Regions from separate parts of the Cellulosimicrobium sp. Marseille-Q8652 genome, predicted to be linked through region 3. Evidence: predicted binding sites of a transcription regulator. Region 3 holds the regulator's gene; each other region holds the start of a gene.

Region 1 (5,258 bases), 240 kb from region 3:
AACGTCATGCGCGGGATCGGCGTGGGGATCGTGTAGCCCACGAGCTCCCACAGCGCGACGAGGATCTTCTCCGCGAGCGCGATGACGTCGTCCTGCTCGACGAAGCTCATCTCGACGTCCAGCTGCGTGAACTCGGGCTGGCGGTCGGCGCGGAAGTCCTCGTCGCGGTAGCAGCGCGCGATCTGGTAGTACCGTTCCATGCCCGCGACCATGAGCAGCTGCTTGAACAGCTGCGGCGACTGCGGCAGCGCGTACCAGGAGCCGGGCGACAGGCGCGCGGGCACGAGGAAGTCGCGCGCGCCCTCGGGCGTGGAACGCGTGAGCGTCGGCGTCTCGATCTCGACGAAGTCCTCGGCGTCGAGCACGCGGCGCGCCGCCTGGTTGACCTTGGAGCGAAGGCGCAGCGCATGAGCCGGCGCGGGACGACGCAGGTCGAGGTAGCGGTGCTTGAGGCGCGCCTCCTCGCCGATCGTCTCGGTGTCCGCGAGCGCCGTCGACACCTGGAACGGCAGCGCCTCGGACGTGTTGAGCACGACGACGTCGTGCGCGAGGACCTCGATCTGGCCCGTCGGCAGGTTCGGGTTCTCGTTCCCGTCGGGGCGCCGGGACACCTCGCCCGTCACCTGGAGCACGAACTCGTTGCGCAGCGGGTGGGCCACGGACTCGTCCCGGATGACGACCTGGGCGATGCCCGACGCGTCGCGCAGGTCGATGAAGGCCACTCCCCCGTGATCGCGCCGACGGTCGACCCAGCCCGTGAGGGTGACGGTCTGACCGGTGTGCTCGGCCCGCAGTGAGCCGGCCGTGTGGGTGCGGAGCACGGAGTTCGTCCTTCCATGTCGTACGAGAGGTCGCGTGAGGAGTGGGGGCGCGACGAGCGCCCGTGCGAGTCTAGTCGCTGACGCACCCCGCCCCACCAGGAGGATCCCCATGCCGCGCACGATCGCCACCGCCCGACGGGTCGAGCTCGACGAGCTCGTGGAGCTGCTCCGCTCGCGCCACGACGGCGTGCTCGTCACGACCCGCTCCGACGGTTCGCCGCAGATGAGCCCGGTGACGTACGGGGTCGACGGCGAGGGGCGCGTCGTGGTGTCGACGTACCCGGAGCGGGCGAAGGCCGCGAACCTGCGCCGCCGGCCGCAGGCGTCGCTCCTGTCGCTCGGTCCGGGCTTCTCCGACCCGTGGGTGCAGGTGGACGGGACCGCCGAGGTGATCGAGCTGCCCGACGCGGTCGAGCCGCTCGTCGACTACTACCGCGCGATCTCGGGCGAGCACCCGGACTGGGACGAGTACCGCGCCGCGATGGTCGCGCAGGGCAAGTGCCTCGTGCGCGTAACGATCACCTGCTGGGGACCGGTCGCGACGGGCGGGTTCCCCCCGCGGCTCGCGGACGGGTGACGCGTCCCGTCTGCCGGGCGTAGCGTGCCGACCGTGCCGATCACGCTGTGCGTCCTGCTGTGGCCGACCGACGACGCCGACTCCCTCGCGCGGTACGAGGACGAGGTCCTGGCGCTCGTCCCCGCGCACGGCGGGCGCGTGGTGCAGCGCGTGCGCGCGCTGCCCGGCCAGGACCCGTCCGCGCCGTGCGAGGTGCAGGTCGTCGAGATGCCCGACGACGCGGCGCTGACCGCGTACATGACCGACCCGGCGCGCGTGGCGCTGGCCGACGTGCGCGACCGCGTCGTGGCACGGACGGAGGTCGTGCGCGTCGCCCCGGTGCCGAGCGGCACCGCCTGAGCAGGCCTCAGAACAGCACCTGCTCCACGCCGCCGCCCGCGAGGTCCAGCGCTCCGCCGTCGACCGGCATGCCGGCGAGCGCCCCGCCGGCCACCGACGGGGTGACCGGGCGGGCGAGGCTGCCGGCGGGGTACGCGCCGTCGACGGGCGGTTCGGTGACACCGGTCCCGCCGAGCTCCCCGCGCCGGAAGCGGCCGTCGACGCCCGACGGGCCCCGGTGGCCCGAGACGGCGAATCCCCGCGTCTCGAGCATCGGGCGCACACGGTCCCACAGCCAGGAGCGGTAGGCCTTGGAGGCGTACGTGCCGCGGTCGTAGACCCGTTCGTACCCGGGCACGAGGCGGGGGTGCTCGCGCGCGAGCCACGTCATGAACCACTCGCGAGTCCCGGGCTTGAGGTGCAGCGGGAGCACGGTGACGCCGGTGGCGCCCGCGTCCTTGACCGCGTCGAGGAGGTCGGTGAGCGACCGCGTGGAGTCCGTGAGCCACGGCAGCACGGGGGCGATCATGACACCGCACGGGAGCCCGGCCTCGCGGATCGTGCGGATCAGGTCGAGGCGTGCGCGAGGGCTGGGCGTGCCTGGCTCGACGGACGCCTGCAGCTCCGGGTCGAGCAGCGCGAGCGACACGCCGATCCCGACCTCGACGCGGGAGGCCGCGTCGGCGAGGAGCGGCAGGTCGCGGCGCAGGAGCGTCCCCTTGGTGAGGATCGACAGCGGCGCGCCGGAGTCCGCGAGCGCCGTGATGATCCCGGGCATGAGCCGGTAGCGTCCCTCGGCGCGCTGGTACGGGTCGGTGTTCGTGCCGAGGGCGACCGGCTCGTGCGTCCAGGACCTCTTCGTGAGCTCGGCGCGCAGCACGTCGTCGACGTTGACCTTGACGACGACCTCGCGGTCGAAGTCCTCGCCGGCGTCGAGGTCGAGGTACTGGTGCGTCGGCCGCGCGAAGCAGTTGTGGCTCACGACCCCGGCCGCGACGAAGTCGCGCGTCCCCGTGGTGATGTCGACGAGCTCGACGAGGTCGTCCGCGCCGCCGAGCGCCTCGAGCGACTCGACGCGCAGGGCGTCGTCGCCGGTGACGTCCTGCCCGAGGAGGGGCGAGGCGCCGGAGCCCTCCTCCGTCGCCGTGGCGGCGAGGTCCCGCAACCCGCTCCGTCCCGGGCCGACGAGGACGTCCCCGAGCGCCAGGTGGGCGCGGTGGCCCGCGCCTGCCACGACGTGGCGCCAGCCCCGCTCGGTGAGGAACCGGTGGTCGCCGCTCGCGACGAGCCGCGTGCCGTCGGCGAGCGTCACCCGGTAGGCGCGCTTGCGCGTGGTCCAGCGGTCGAGGACGCGCGTGCGGACGTACCGGCGGTAGGCGCCGTGCGCCTGGGTGCCGACGATCTCGTCGCCGACCCGGAGCTCGCCGACCGGCCGCTGGGTCCCGTCGGCGAGGAGCACGGGGGTGTGCGGGCTCAGGCAGTACGAGCAGGCGTGGCTGCAGCCGCGGTACGGGTTGACCGTCCAGCGGAACGGCATGCGCGACATCGCGGGCACCTTCGACAGCGCGCTCTTCGCCGTCACCTCGTGGAACGTGATCCCCGCGAACTCGGGCGTGCGCACGCTGCGCACGAGGCCCACGCGCTCCAGCCCCGGGAGCGCGCCGTCGTCCGCGCCGATCGCCTGTCCGTCCCACCGCACCCGCATATTCGAACAGGTGTTCGATCGAGTGTCAAGACACGCCTGCGCCGCCGGGCGGGGCTCCCCCCACACCGTCCCGCGGGGTGAGACGCCGGGATTGTCCTCCCGCGGCGCAGGCCCTAGGGTCGGGCCCGAACGCCCCCGGGGAGCGCACGAGCGCTGAGAGTGCAGGCCGGACACCCGTCCCCCCTGCAGACCCGTGGAACCTGATCTGGTTCGTACCAGCGAAGGGAGCAGGGCCGACGTCACCGTCCCCTGCGCGCTCGCACCCGCGCGCCCCGTGCGCCGGGCCGGGTGCGCGGGCGAGCGGTGGTGCGCCGTCGTGCACCCCTCGGTGCGGGGGCCCGACGGAGGGAGCCCGCATGACCGAGTCCCGCACCACGCAGCCGACCACGAGCAGTCCCCGCCCGGGTGCGAACGGCCCGCGCCCCGCACGGCGCGGCCTCACCCTGCACGAGACGGTCCTCGTCGCCGTCCTCGGCGTCGTCTTCGGGTTCGTCTACTGGGCCGTCGTGCAGCTGTGGGCGCCGCTGCAGCTCGCCATGGGACCGTTCGCGGACCTCGCGTCGAACGTGCTGGCCGGGGCGTGGATCGTCGTCGGTCCGCTCGCGACGTACGTCGTGCGCAAGCCGGGCGTCGGCATCCTCGCCGAGACGCTCGCCGCCCTCGTCGAGGTGGTCTTCCTCGCCTCGCCCGCGGGCCCGCTCCTGCTCGTCGTGGGGCTCGTCCAGGGCGCCGGGGCCGAGCTCGCGTTCGCGCTCACGCGCTACCGCCGCTTCGGCTGGGGCGTGTTCGTCGCTTCCGGCGTGAGCGCGGCGCTCGTCAGCTACGCCTTCAACGCCGTGCGGTTCGGCTGGCTCGGGCAGGACTACGCGATGCTCCGCCTCGGGATCCAGGTCGTCTCGTGCGTCGTGCTGTGCGGCGTCGCGGCACGGCTCCTCGGGGACGCGCTCGCCCGCACGGGGGCCCTCGACGCGTTCGCGATCGGGGCGGAGCCCCGTGGCTGAGCCCGTGGGCCTCGGGGCCACCGCGCCCGACGCGGTCCGCGCAGCCGGCCTGTCCGTCACCCTGGGCCGTCTCGACGCGCGCGTGCTCGACGACGTCCACGTCACCGTGCCCGCCGGCACCGGCCTGCTCGTGCTCGGCCCGTCCGGCTGCGGCAAGTCGACGCTCCTGCGCGCCTTCGTCGGGGTGGTCCCGCACACGCTGCCCGGGACCGTGTCCGGCGACCTGCACGTCGTCGGGCACGACCCGCGCGACGTCACCCCGGCCCGGCTCGCGGCGCACGTCGGCCTCGTCCAGCAGCGCCCGGGCGACCAGCTGTGCCTCGCGCGCGTCGACGACGAGCTGCGGTTCGCGCTCGAGAACCGCGGCGTGGACCCCGACGCCTTGGACGCCCGCGCGTGGGCCGCGCTCGACGCCGTCGGCGCGGCCCACCTGCACGAGCGCGCGACCTCCGCGCTCTCGGGCGGCGAGGCGCAGCGCGTCGCGCTCGCCGCGGCGCTCGTCGCCGACCCCGACCTCGTCGTGCTCGACGAGCCGACGGCCCTCCTCGACCCCGCGGCGGCGCACGACGTCGGCGCCCTCGTCGCGGCCCTCACCGGCGCTCCGTCGGCGCCCATCGACGACCTGTCGCGCGCGCGGCCGGTGCCCCGGGCCGTCGTCCTCGTGGAGCACCGGCTCGACGAGCTCGGCACCCTGCCCGGCGCGACGCTCGTGCTCGGGAGGAACGGCCGCGTCCTCGCGCACGGGCCCACCGACCGGGTCCTGCGCGAGCACGCCGACGAGCTCGCCGCCCTCGGGTGCTGGTTGCCGCTCGCGGTCCGGCTCGAGGCCGCGGGCG
Region 2 (5,258 bases), 210 kb from region 3:
AGTCCGGCCGCGCGTGCGGCCGGCGGGTGGTCACTTGCCGTCCGTGCCCTCGTCGCGACGGTCGCGGTCCTTGTCCGCCTTCTCGTCGGTGAGGCCGGACAGGTCGTCGGGGACGACCAGGTCGTCGGAGCGCTCGGCCGGCGAGCCGGAGGAGACGGTGGCCGCGCTGCCGTAGGCCGCGGCGGGAGCAGCCGGCTCCTCGCCGTCGACGAGCTCCTCGGTCTCCTCCTCCACCGGCACGTCGACGCGCTTGGCGATCGCCGCGCGCAACCACCGGGTCTGCGCCCCGGGCGTGGACTCGATCGTGATGATGTCCGCCTCGTCGTCGACCTCGACGATCGTGCCGAACATCCCCGAACCCGTCATGACCTCCTGGCCCGGCGCGAGCTCGGAGCGGAAGTTCTGGGCCTCGCGCTGCTGCTTGCGGGTGCGGCTGGTCATGAGGAACATCGCACCGGCCGCAAGGGCGAGGATGAGGATGAAGCTGATATCCATGACGGGGTCTCACGTGTCCTGTTCGTCGGCGGGGGTCTGCGCGGCAGTCTAGGCGCGCGCGCACGGTTCCCCAACGAGCCGTCCGGCCGTGGAGTTCCCCGCAGGTCCGGTCCAGTCTAGGCCCTTCGCGCGCACCCTGTGACCGCCGTCACGGGGGCCTCGCGGCGCGCGCGCTCCTCCGCCGCGGTGCCGTCAGGCGTCGAAGAGCGTGCTGCCCTCGCGCGGCGGGGTCAGTCCGAGGTGGGCCCAGGCGGCCGGCGTCGCGACGCGACCCCGCGGGGTGCGTCCGATCAGCCCTTCCCGCACGAGGTACGGCTCGGCGACGGTCTCGACGGTCTCGGCCTCCTCGCCGACCGTGACCGCGAGCGTCGTCAGGCCCACGGGCCCGCCGTTGAACCGGGTGCACAGCGCCGTGAGCACGGCGCGGTCGAGCCGGTCCAGACCGATGGGGTCGACCTCGTAGACCTCGAGCGCGGCGCGTGCTGCGCGCAGGTCGAGGCTGCCGTCCCCCCGGACCTGCGCCCAGTCCCGGACGCGCCGCAGGAGGCGGTTCGCGATGCGGGGCGTCCCGCGCGAGCGGCCCGCGATCTCGTGGGCCGCGTCCGGGTGGAGCGCGACGCCGAGCAGTCCCGCAGAGCGGGTCAGGACGCGCTCGAGCTCCTCGCCCGAGTAGAAGTCGAGGTGTCCCGTGAAGCCGAACCGGTCGCGCAACGGGGCGGGCAGCAGGCCCGCACGCGTCGTGGCCCCCACCGCCGTGAACGGCGGCAGGCTCAGCGGGATCGCGCTTGCGCCGGCGCCCTTGCCGACCACCACGTCGACACGGAAGTCCTCCATCGCCATGTAGAGCAGCTCCTCGGCGGGGCGCGCGAGGCGGTGGATCTCGTCGATGAAGAGCACCTCGCCCTCCTCGAGAGAGGACAGCACGGCGGCGAGGTCGCCCGCGTGCTGGATCGCGGGGCCCGAGGTGACGCGCAGGGAGGCGCCGAGCTCGGCGGCGATGATCATCGCCAGGGTCGTCTTCCCGAGTCCCGGCGGCCCCGACAGGAGGACGTGGTCGGGTGCGCTCCCCCGGGCGAGCGCCGCCTGCAGCACCAGCGAGAGCTGGTCGCGCACGACGCGCTGCCCGACGAACTCCTCGAGCCGGCGCGGGCGCAGCGCCGCCTCGGCGGCGCGCTCTAGGTCGTCGGCGCCTGCCGCGACGATGCGCTCCGAGGTGAAGCCGTCCTCGGGGTACGCGCCCGCCCCGACCCGGTCGAAGTCCGCCATCGTCAGCCCCTCTGCCCGCCGAGCACGCGCAGCGCGGCACGCAGCGCGCCCGCGACGTCCGCGGCCTCGACGGCGTCGACGCCGGCCTGCGCGAGGACCGTGGCGACCGCGTCGTCCGCGGCCTTGACGTTCCACCCGAGCCCGACCAGGGCCTCGACGACCTGGTCCCGGCGGTCCTCGGCGACCGGGGTCCCGCCCGCCCCACCGCCCGTGGCGGGGGCGTCGGCCCCGGTGGGCGCGCCGAGCTTGTCCCCGAGCTCGAGCGCGATGCGCTGGGCTCCCTTGTTCCCGATGCCCGGGACGCGGACCAGCGCGGCGATGTCGGCACCCGCGACGGCACGCCGCAGGGCGTCGGGAGTGTGCACCGCGAGCATCGCCAGCGCGAGGCGCGGGCCGACCCCGCTCACGGTCTGCACCGTCTCGAAGACCGTCCGCTCGTCGTCGTCGGCGAAGCCGAAGAGCGTGAAGGAGTCCTCGCGCACGACGAGGCTCGTGGCGAGCCGCGCGGTCTCGCCCACGCGCAGGGCGGCGAGCGTCGCGGGGGTCGCGTGCACGAGGTACCCGACTCCCCCGACCTCGAGCACCGCCCGGTCGAGCTGCACGCTCGCCACCGTCCCGCTCAGCGACGCGATCACCCGGGCTCCTCTCGCTGCGGCTCGCTCGAGCCGTCGGTCGGGTCAAGAACTGATGAGGGACGGTCGTCGAACACCCGTACGACCGCGGTCACTGTAGCAAGGCCCGCCCACGCCGCTGCCGAACGACACGGAGCCTCGCGACCCCCGAGGCGCCCGCCTCCGGCCGGACGGGCCGACCCCGAGGCGCGGTCGCTATCTCGGTGCGCGGCGCGCCGTGCGCTCCGCGGCCGCCCACGCGCGCTGGGCCGGGGTCAGCTCGTGCCGCTCCCCGCCCTGCAACGCCCCGGCGGGCCGCCACAGGTGGCAGATCGCGAGGGCCAGCGCGTCGGCGGCGTCGGCCGGCCGCGGCAGCTCGGCGAGCCCGAGGATGCCCGCGACCATGCGCTGGACCTGCTCCTTGCCGGCCCGGCCGCTCCCCGTCACGGCGGCCTTGACCTCGGACGGCGTGTGCAGCGCGACGGGCACCCGGCGCCGCGCGGCGGCGACCATCGCGAGCCCGGCGACCTGCGCCGTCCCCATGACCGTCCCGACGTTGTGCTGCGCGAACACCCGCTCGACCGCGACGACGTCGGGGACGTGCTCGTCGAGCCAGGCGTCCAGCCGCTCCGAGATCCGCAGCAGCCGCAGGTCCACGCTGAGCTCGGGGTCGGACCGCAGCACCCCGACGGCCACCATCTCGGCCTTGCGACCGGGCAGCGAGTCCACGACCCCCACGCCGCACCGGGTCAGTCCAGGGTCCACTCCGAGCACGCGCACGGCCTCACCCTTTCATGACCTGCTGCGACATCCACCGAGGCGCGCAGCGGGAGCGCCGAGCTGACGGCGCCGGTTCGCACGGCGGCTGGTCGGACCTGGCAGGGCGGGCGGGGTGCGCGCGGTCGTGGCGGGCCTGGCGGGAGCGCCCGAGGGACGAGGGCGCGGATGGTAGACCGCGCGCACCCCGCCCGCCCGGCTCCCCGACCACGACGCCGCTGGTCGAGCGAGAGCAGTCGTCGTTCTCGAGCTCCGCCATGACCTCGTCCGACGCGTCGAAGTTCGCGTAGACGTTCTGCACGTCGTCGCTGTCCTCGAGCGCGTCGATGAGGCGCAGGATCTTGCGCGCACCCTCGGCGTCGACCTCGACCTCCATGGACGGGTGCCACACGGAGTCCGCGGAGTCGTACTCGATCCCGGCCTCCTGGATCGCGGTGCGCACCGCGACGAGGTCGCTGGCCTCGCACAGCACCTCGATGACGTCGCCGGAGTCGGTGACGTCCTCGGCGCCCGCGTCGAGCGCGGCGAGCATGACGTCGTCCTCGGTCACGCCGTCGGCCTTGGGCACGACGACGAGCCCCTTGCGCGAGAACAGGTAGGAGACCGACCCCGGGTCGGCGAGGCTGCCGCCGTTGCGGGAGAACGCGGTGCGCACCTCGGCCGCGGCGCGGTTCTTGTTGTCGGTGAGGCACTCGACGAGGACGGCGATGCCGTTGGTGCCGTACCCCTCGTACATGATCGTCTGGTAGTCGACGGCGTCGGCGCCCTCGCCGGACCCGCGCTTCACGGCGCGGTCGATGTTGTCGTTCGGCACCGAGGACTTCTTCGCCTTCTGGACGGCGTCGAAGAGCGTCGGGTTGCCGGCCAGGTCACCGCCGCCCGTGCGGGCCGCGACCTCGATGTTCTTGATGAGCCTTCGCGAAGAGCCTTGCCGCGCTTGGCGTCGATGGCCGCCTTCTTGTGCTTGGTGGTGGCCCACTTGGAGTGCCCTGACATGCGTTCCTACCCCTTCGCGATCTGGACGAACCGCTCGTGCACGCGCGCGTCGCCCGAGATCTCGGGGTGGAACGACGTGGCGAGCAGCGATCCCTGCTGTACTGCGACGATCCTACCGGCGGCCGCGTCCGGGATCCCCGGCGTGCTCGCGTCGGGGATGCGGGCGAGGACCTCGACGCCCGGTCCGACGTCCTCGACCCACGGCGCGCGGATGAACACCGCGTGGACCGCGGGGTCGTCCCCCGCAGTCCGGTGAAGGCGAGGTCGGTCTCGAACGAGTCCACCTGGCGGCCGAACGCGTTGCGCCGCACCGTCACGTCGAGCCCGATCGATCGTCCGCTGGTCCGCCGTGCCCCCGAGGATGCGGTCGGCGAGCAGGATCATGCCGGCGCACGAGCCGTAGACGGGCAGGCCCTCGCCGATGCGCGCACGCAGCGGCTCGTCGAGCTCGAAGATCCGCAGGAGCCTTGTCGATGGTCGTCGACTCCCCGCCGGGCAGCACCAGCCCGTCGACCTGCTCCAGGCTCCTCGGGACGGCGCACGCCGACCGTGCGGGCACCGGCGGACTCGAGCGCGGCGCGGTGCTCGCGCACGTCGCCCTGGGCGAGGACCCCGATCGTGATCGTCACGAGGGGTGATGATACGTGCGCCGGTAGGGTCGCCGACGTGACGTACCCGCCCGCACCGCAGCCCGGCCCCCCGTACGGCTCCCCCGCCCCGGGGCGGGGAGGCCCGCCTCCGGTGCCGACGGCGCCCCGCCGCGCGCCGCGCGGCGCGGCGGTGCTGGTCGTCGCGGGCGCCGTCGTGCTCGTGGGCGCGCTCGTGGCCGGCGTCCTCGGCGTGACCCTCTTCCTGCGCGCGATCCCGACCGGTGTCGTCCAGAGCGGGGGCGCACCGGGTCCGGCCGCGATCGCGTCCGGGACGGTTCCCGGTGAGGCGGAGGTCGACGTCGCGGACGGGGAGCCCTACACGGTGTGGGCCGTCGTCGCGCCCGGCGAGGTCGCCTTCGCGGCGGACGACGTCGGCGTGACGTGCGACGGCTCCGTCGTGCTCGTCTCCGCCCCGTCCGTGACCGGGTCGTCCGGCGCGGGCACGACGTCCGCCGAGACCGTC
Region 3 (5,258 bases):
GGCCTGTTCTCGTCGCGTCGCGCCGCGGTCGCGGCGGCCGAGGCGATGCGCGAGCGGCTCGACGTCCCCGTGCTGTGCCAGGGGGACGACCAGCTCCCGACGCTCGTGCGCGAGTTCGCCGACGACCCGGCGACCTGCCTGTTCGGGACGCTCTCCCTGTGGCAGGGCGTGGACGTGCCCGGCCCGTCGTGCCAGCTCGTGCTCATCGACCGCATCCCGTTCCCCCGGCCGGACGACCCGGTGCGGTCGGCGCGCGCCCGCGCGGTCGAGGCCGCCGGCGGGAACGGGTTCATGCAGGTGTCCGCGACGCACGCCGCGCTCCTGCTCGCGCAGGGCGCGGGGCGCCTGGTCCGTTCGACGACCGACCGCGGCGTGGTGGCCGTGCTCGACCCCCGTCTCGTCACGGCGCGCTACGGCACGTTCCTCACGCGCTCGATGCCGGGGTTCTGGCAGACGACCGACCGCGAGGTCGCTGCCGCTGCGCTGCGACGCCTCGCCGCCCTAGGCTGAGCGCAACCCACGAGACGGAGGCGCGATGACCGACGCAGGCACCACCATGCCCATCCCCGAGGAGCGTGCAGGGGGACCGGTCCCGCCGGCGGGAGCCCGGACGACGAAGCTCGCGATCGTCGGGGCGGGGGCGGTCGGGTCGACCCTCGCGTACGCGGCGCTCATGCGCGGGGCGGCCCGCACGGTCGCGATGCTCGACGTCAACCGTGCCAAGGTCGACGCCGAGGTCCTCGACCTCCAGCACGGCATCCAGTTCATGCCCATGGCGAGGGTCGAGGGCTCCGACGACGTCGCGGTGTGCGCGGGCGCGGACGTCGTGGTCGTGACCGCCGGTGCGAAGCAGAAGCAGGGGCAGACCCGGCTCGACCTCGCGGAGGGCACGATCGGTCTCATGCGCACGATCCTGCCGGGGCTCGTGGAGGTCGCGCCGGACGCCGTCTACGTCATGGTCACCAACCCCGTCGACATCGTCACGTACGCCGCCCTGAAGTTCTCCGGCCTGCCGCCGGAGCGGCTCTTCGGCAGCGGGACGGTGCTCGACTCGTCGCGGCTGCGGTTCCTCGTCGCGCAGCACTGCGGCGTCGCGGTCCAGAACGTCCACGCCTACATCGCCGGCGAGCACGGCGACAGCGAGATCCCGCTCTGGAGCTCGGCGACGATCGGCGGTGTCCCGCTGCTCGAGTGGCCGGGGATCGCCGGCCACCCGCCGCTCTCCGAGGACGCGCGCGAGGCGATCGCCCGTGAGGTGGTCGAGTCGGCCTACCGGATCATCGAGGGCAAGGGCGCGACCAACTACGCCGTCGGCCTCGCCGCGACGCGCATCATCGAGGCGGTCCTGGGCGACGAGCACCGGCTCCTGCCCGTCTCGACGCTCCTGGACGGCGACTACGGGATCCACGACGTGTGCCTGTCGTTGCCGACGCTGCTCGACCGCCGCGGCGCGAGCGAGCGTGTCGACGTCCCGCTGTCCGACGCGGAGCTGACAGGTCTCCAGGGCTCCGCGGAGTCCCTGCGCGCGGTCGCGCGGCGGTTCGGCCTCTAGGAGCACGCGACGACGGGCCGGCGATCCCGCGGGAGGGATCGCCGGCCCGTCGTCGTGGGGGAGCGGCCGGGCCGGCGGCCGCGGCGCGGACGGACCGGTCCGTCAGAGGCTGCGCAGGACCGACACGACGCGCCCGAGCACCTGCGCGTCGTCGCCGGGGATCGGGTCGTACGCGGAGTTGTGGGGCATCAGCCACACGTGCCCGCCGCTGCGCTTGAACGTCTTGACGGTCGCCTCGCCGTCGATCATCGCCGCGACGATCTCGCCGTTCTCGGCGACGTTCTGCCGACGCACCACGACCCAGTCGCCGTCGCAGATCGCGGCGTCGACCATCGAGTCGCCCTGCACGCGGAGCAGGAAGAGCTCACCGTCCCCGACGAGCTGGCGCGGCAGCGGGAAGACGTCCTCGACGACCTGCTCCGCGAGGATCGGGCCGCCCGCGGCGATCCGGCCGACCACCGGGACGTAGGACGGCAGGGGGTGCGCCTCGTCGTGCACCTGCTCGTCGGCGACGCGGACGAGGGGAGCGGCGCGGCGGCCGTCGTCCGGCTGCACGACCTCGATGGCGCGCGGACGGTTCGGGTCCCGGCGCAGGTACCCCTTGCGCTCGAGCGTGGTGAGCTGGTGCTTGACCGAGGAGGGGCTCGTGAGCCCGACGGCCTCGCCGATCTCCCGCATGCTCGGGGGATACCCGCGCTGCTCGACGCACGAACGGATCGTGTCGAGGACGAGGCGCTGCCGTGGTGTCAGGCCGTCGCTGCCCGCCGTGCCGTCGGGGAGCTCGCGCACCTCGGCGAGCCCCGCACCCGTGTCCCTGCCGCGTCCCGCCATCGTGGTCTCCGCCCTCGTCGCCTCGCGGTCGACGCCCCGGTCGCAGGGAACCTGCACCCCGTACGGCACGCCGCCCTCCGTCGGTGGCGCCCGCGGCGTGGCCGGGGCGCCGGTCGACCCGTGCCCGGTGCGTCGTCCCTGGCGGGAGGCGCTCCGGGCCGGACGTGTCCGGTGGACATGTCCGGCGAACCGACCTGGTCCCAGGTTAGGGGAGAGCGCACCACGAATCAAACATCTGTTCGAGCATGTCTCGACTCCGTGGGTGGATCGTGATAGACCTTCGTACAGGTGTTCTACGCACAGGTGTTCGATCCGGCTCCCGGGTCGACGACGCAGACCTCGCCGGGCCGGAGCGACCGGGGAAGGCGCTCCGGCGCCGGCGAGGGACGGAGGCAGTGATGACGAGTGTGACGACAGGGTGGGACGGCCGGCTGGACCGGTCGGACCGCGGTGCGCGGCGTCAGGCCGGGACGGTGCGCCGCACGGGGGGCGCTCCCGAGGCGCCGCTCCGGCTGACCCGCCGGGGCCGGGTCGTCCTGGTGCTCCTCCTCGCGGTGCTCGTCGTGCTGGGCGCACGGGTCGGGAGCGCGGTCGCCGGCTCGGCGGGAGAGCCGGAGGAGGTGCGCGTCCACGTGGTCGCCGCGGGAGAGACGCTGTGGGACCACGCCGCACGCCTCGCGGATCCCGGTGAGGACGTGCGCGACGTCGTGGCGCGGATCGTCGACCTCAACGGCCTGTCGTCCTCGGGGCTCGCGGCAGGGCAGCGGCTGCTGCTCCCGGTCGACGGCTGAGGCACCGGACGTTCTGTGACCCAGGACACGCGGTGCGGCGCGATCAGGTGCTCTCCGGGGCTTGCGCTGACGATTAGGCGGCCCTAAGTTAGTGTCACCTCACTCGCCAGGCTGGGGGGCCGGGCGGGAGGCGGGGTCGGCGGTCAGCCGCCACCCCTGAGCACGTCGGCGCGTGCGAGGCGAGTCGCGCGCGAGATGGGGACGGGGGCGTCCCGACGGGGGCGACCGGAGACCGGTCGCCCCCGTTCTGCGTCTCCGGACGGCGGCGTCCCCGGTTCCGCACCGTCGCGCGGGCGTCGGCGTGTTGCACCGTCGCGGGGCGGCGGCATACGTTCGTCGCGCCGCTCTCGCCCTGCGAGTGCCGCGGAACCCCCAGCCGAGGAGAGTCGCCATGCACTGCCCGTTCTGCCGTCATGCGGACTCACGTGTCGTCGACTCCCGCACGTCGGACGACGGTGCGTCCATCCGCCGTCGTCGTCAGTGCCCGCAGTGCCAGCGACGCTTCACGACGATCGAGACGGCGAGCCTGTCCGTCGTCAAGCGGTCCGGTGTGACGGAGCCGTTCTCGCGCGAGAAGATCGTCAACGGCGTCCGCAAGGCGTGCCAGGGTCGACCCGTCAACGAGGACGACCTCGCGCTCCTCGCCCAGCGGGTCGAGGAGACGATCCGGGCCAGCGGGAGCGCCGAGCTCGACGCCTACGAGATCGGTCTCGCGATCCTCGGTCCCCTCCGCGAGCTCGACGAGGTCGCGTACCTGCGGTTCGCGAGCGTGTACCAGGCGTTCGACTCCCTCGAGGACTTCGAGAGCGCGATCACGTCGCTCCGTGTCGAGCGCGAGGAGCGGACCGCCGCCCGGTTGACCGGGGCGCGCGCTGACGCGGCGGTGGACGCGGGGGCCGCGACGGGCGGGCCCGAGGAGGCCGAGGGGACTGCCGGCGGCCTGGACGCCGCGTCCCCGACGCGCTGACCGGTGCGTCCGGACGCGCCGGACGTCAGAGGTCGCTCGAGCGGGACGCCCAGAGGTTGATCCCGGTGTCGGCCGGGACCGCCTCGACCGCACGGAGCTCCTCGTCGGTGAGGGCGGGGGCGCCGAGCGCGGCGAGGTTGTCGTCGAGCTGACGCGTGGAGCTCGCGCCGAGGAGCACCGACGTGACCCGCGCGTCGCGCAGGGCCCAGGCGATCGCCGTGGCGGCCAGCGAGCGGCCGTGCGCGCGTGCCAGGGTGTCGAGCCGGCGCACGTGCTCGAGGTTCTCCTGCGAGAGGAACTCCCCGCGCAGCGGTCCGCCGCGGGCCGCGCGCGAGTCGCGCGGCGTCCCGTGGAGGTACCGGTCCGTGAGCATGCCCTGGGCGAGCGGCGAGAACGCGACGACCCCCATGCCCGCGCGCGCGGCGACGTCGAGCACGCTCGTCCCCGAGGAGTCCGGGACCTCGATCCACCGGTTGAGCATCGAGTACGACACCTGGGTCACCACGAGCTCGACCCCGAGCTCGGTGGCGACCTGCAGCGCCTCGCGCGTGCGCTGCGCGGAGTACGACGAGATCCCGACGTACCGCGCGCGTCCCGAGCGCACGGCGCTCGCGAGGGCCCCGACGGTCTCGTGGAGCGGGGTGGTCGGGTCGTAGCGATGGCTGTAGAAGACGTCGACGTGGTCGAGGCCGAGCCGGCGCAGCGACGCGTCCAGCGACGACAGGAGGTACTTGCGCGAACCACCCTCGCCGTACGGCCCCGGACCCATGCGGTAGCCGGCCTTCGTGGTGACGACGAGCTCGTCGCGCACGGGGCGCAGCTCGCGCGCGAGCAGGCGGCCGAGCGACGACTCGGCCGCTCCGCCCGGTGGACCGTAGTTGTTCGCGAGGTCCAGGTGCGTCACGCCGCGGTCGACCGCGTGCAGGACGATCTCGCGCTGCGTCGCGAACGGGTCGGCCTCGCCGAAGTTCTGCCACAGCCCGAGCGAGACCGCCGGGAGCGTCAGGCCGGTCCGGCCGAGGCGCCGGTGCGGCAGCGCTCGAGGACCGGCGGGGACGGAGTCGTCGGGAGCGGTGTCGGGCACGTCCACGACGCTACCCGAGGGAGCGGCCGGGAA

What was found. Region 3 encodes LexA, which represses DNA repair genes until DNA is damaged. Its sites were predicted from a motif close to TCGAACANNTGTTCGA; they were not measured.
Region 1: ACWPWV_RS16410 (Rv2578c family radical SAM protein) is a predicted target of LexA. The motif match lies at 3,424-3,439, and genes of this name have one in related genera.
Region 2: ruvA (Holliday junction branch migration protein RuvA) is a predicted target of LexA. The motif match lies at 2,463-2,478, and genes of this name have one in related genera.

What each region holds. Positions count from the first base shown of each region.
Region 1 is NZ_CBCOPS010000002.1:1,440,358-1,445,615, forward strand. Features, by position in the region: gene aspS (aspartate--tRNA ligase) at 1-821, opposite strand, end outside; gene ACWPWV_RS16400 (PPOX class F420-dependent oxidoreductase) at 931-1,398, shown strand; gene ACWPWV_RS16405 (hypothetical protein) at 1,432-1,737, shown strand; gene ACWPWV_RS16410 (Rv2578c family radical SAM protein) at 1,745-3,415, opposite strand; TPP riboswitch at 3,548-3,667, shown strand; gene ACWPWV_RS16415 (ECF transporter S component) at 3,778-4,422, shown strand; gene ACWPWV_RS16420 (ABC transporter ATP-binding protein) at 4,505-5,258, shown strand, end outside.
Region 2 is NZ_CBCOPS010000002.1:1,462,070-1,467,327, forward strand. Features, by position in the region: gene yajC (preprotein translocase subunit YajC) at 31-495, opposite strand; gene ruvB (Holliday junction branch migration DNA helicase RuvB) at 688-1,761, opposite strand; gene ruvA (Holliday junction branch migration protein RuvA) at 1,764-2,396, opposite strand; gene ruvC (crossover junction endodeoxyribonuclease RuvC) at 2,589-3,152, opposite strand; partial or broken gene ACWPWV_RS16505 (YebC/PmpR family DNA-binding transcriptional regulator) at 3,388-4,145, opposite strand; partial or broken gene pdxT (pyridoxal 5'-phosphate synthase glutaminase subunit PdxT) at 4,152-4,774, opposite strand; gene ACWPWV_RS16515 (hypothetical protein) at 4,812-5,258, shown strand, end outside.
Region 3 is NZ_CBCOPS010000002.1:1,675,480-1,680,737, reverse strand. Features, by position in the region: gene ACWPWV_RS17530 (ATP-dependent DNA helicase) at 1-510, shown strand, start outside; gene ACWPWV_RS17525 (L-lactate dehydrogenase) at 557-1,552, shown strand; gene lexA (transcriptional repressor LexA) at 1,655-2,383, opposite strand; gene ACWPWV_RS17515 (LysM peptidoglycan-binding domain-containing protein) at 2,782-3,174, shown strand; gene nrdR (transcriptional regulator NrdR) at 3,566-4,141, shown strand; gene ACWPWV_RS17505 (aldo/keto reductase) at 4,167-5,225, opposite strand.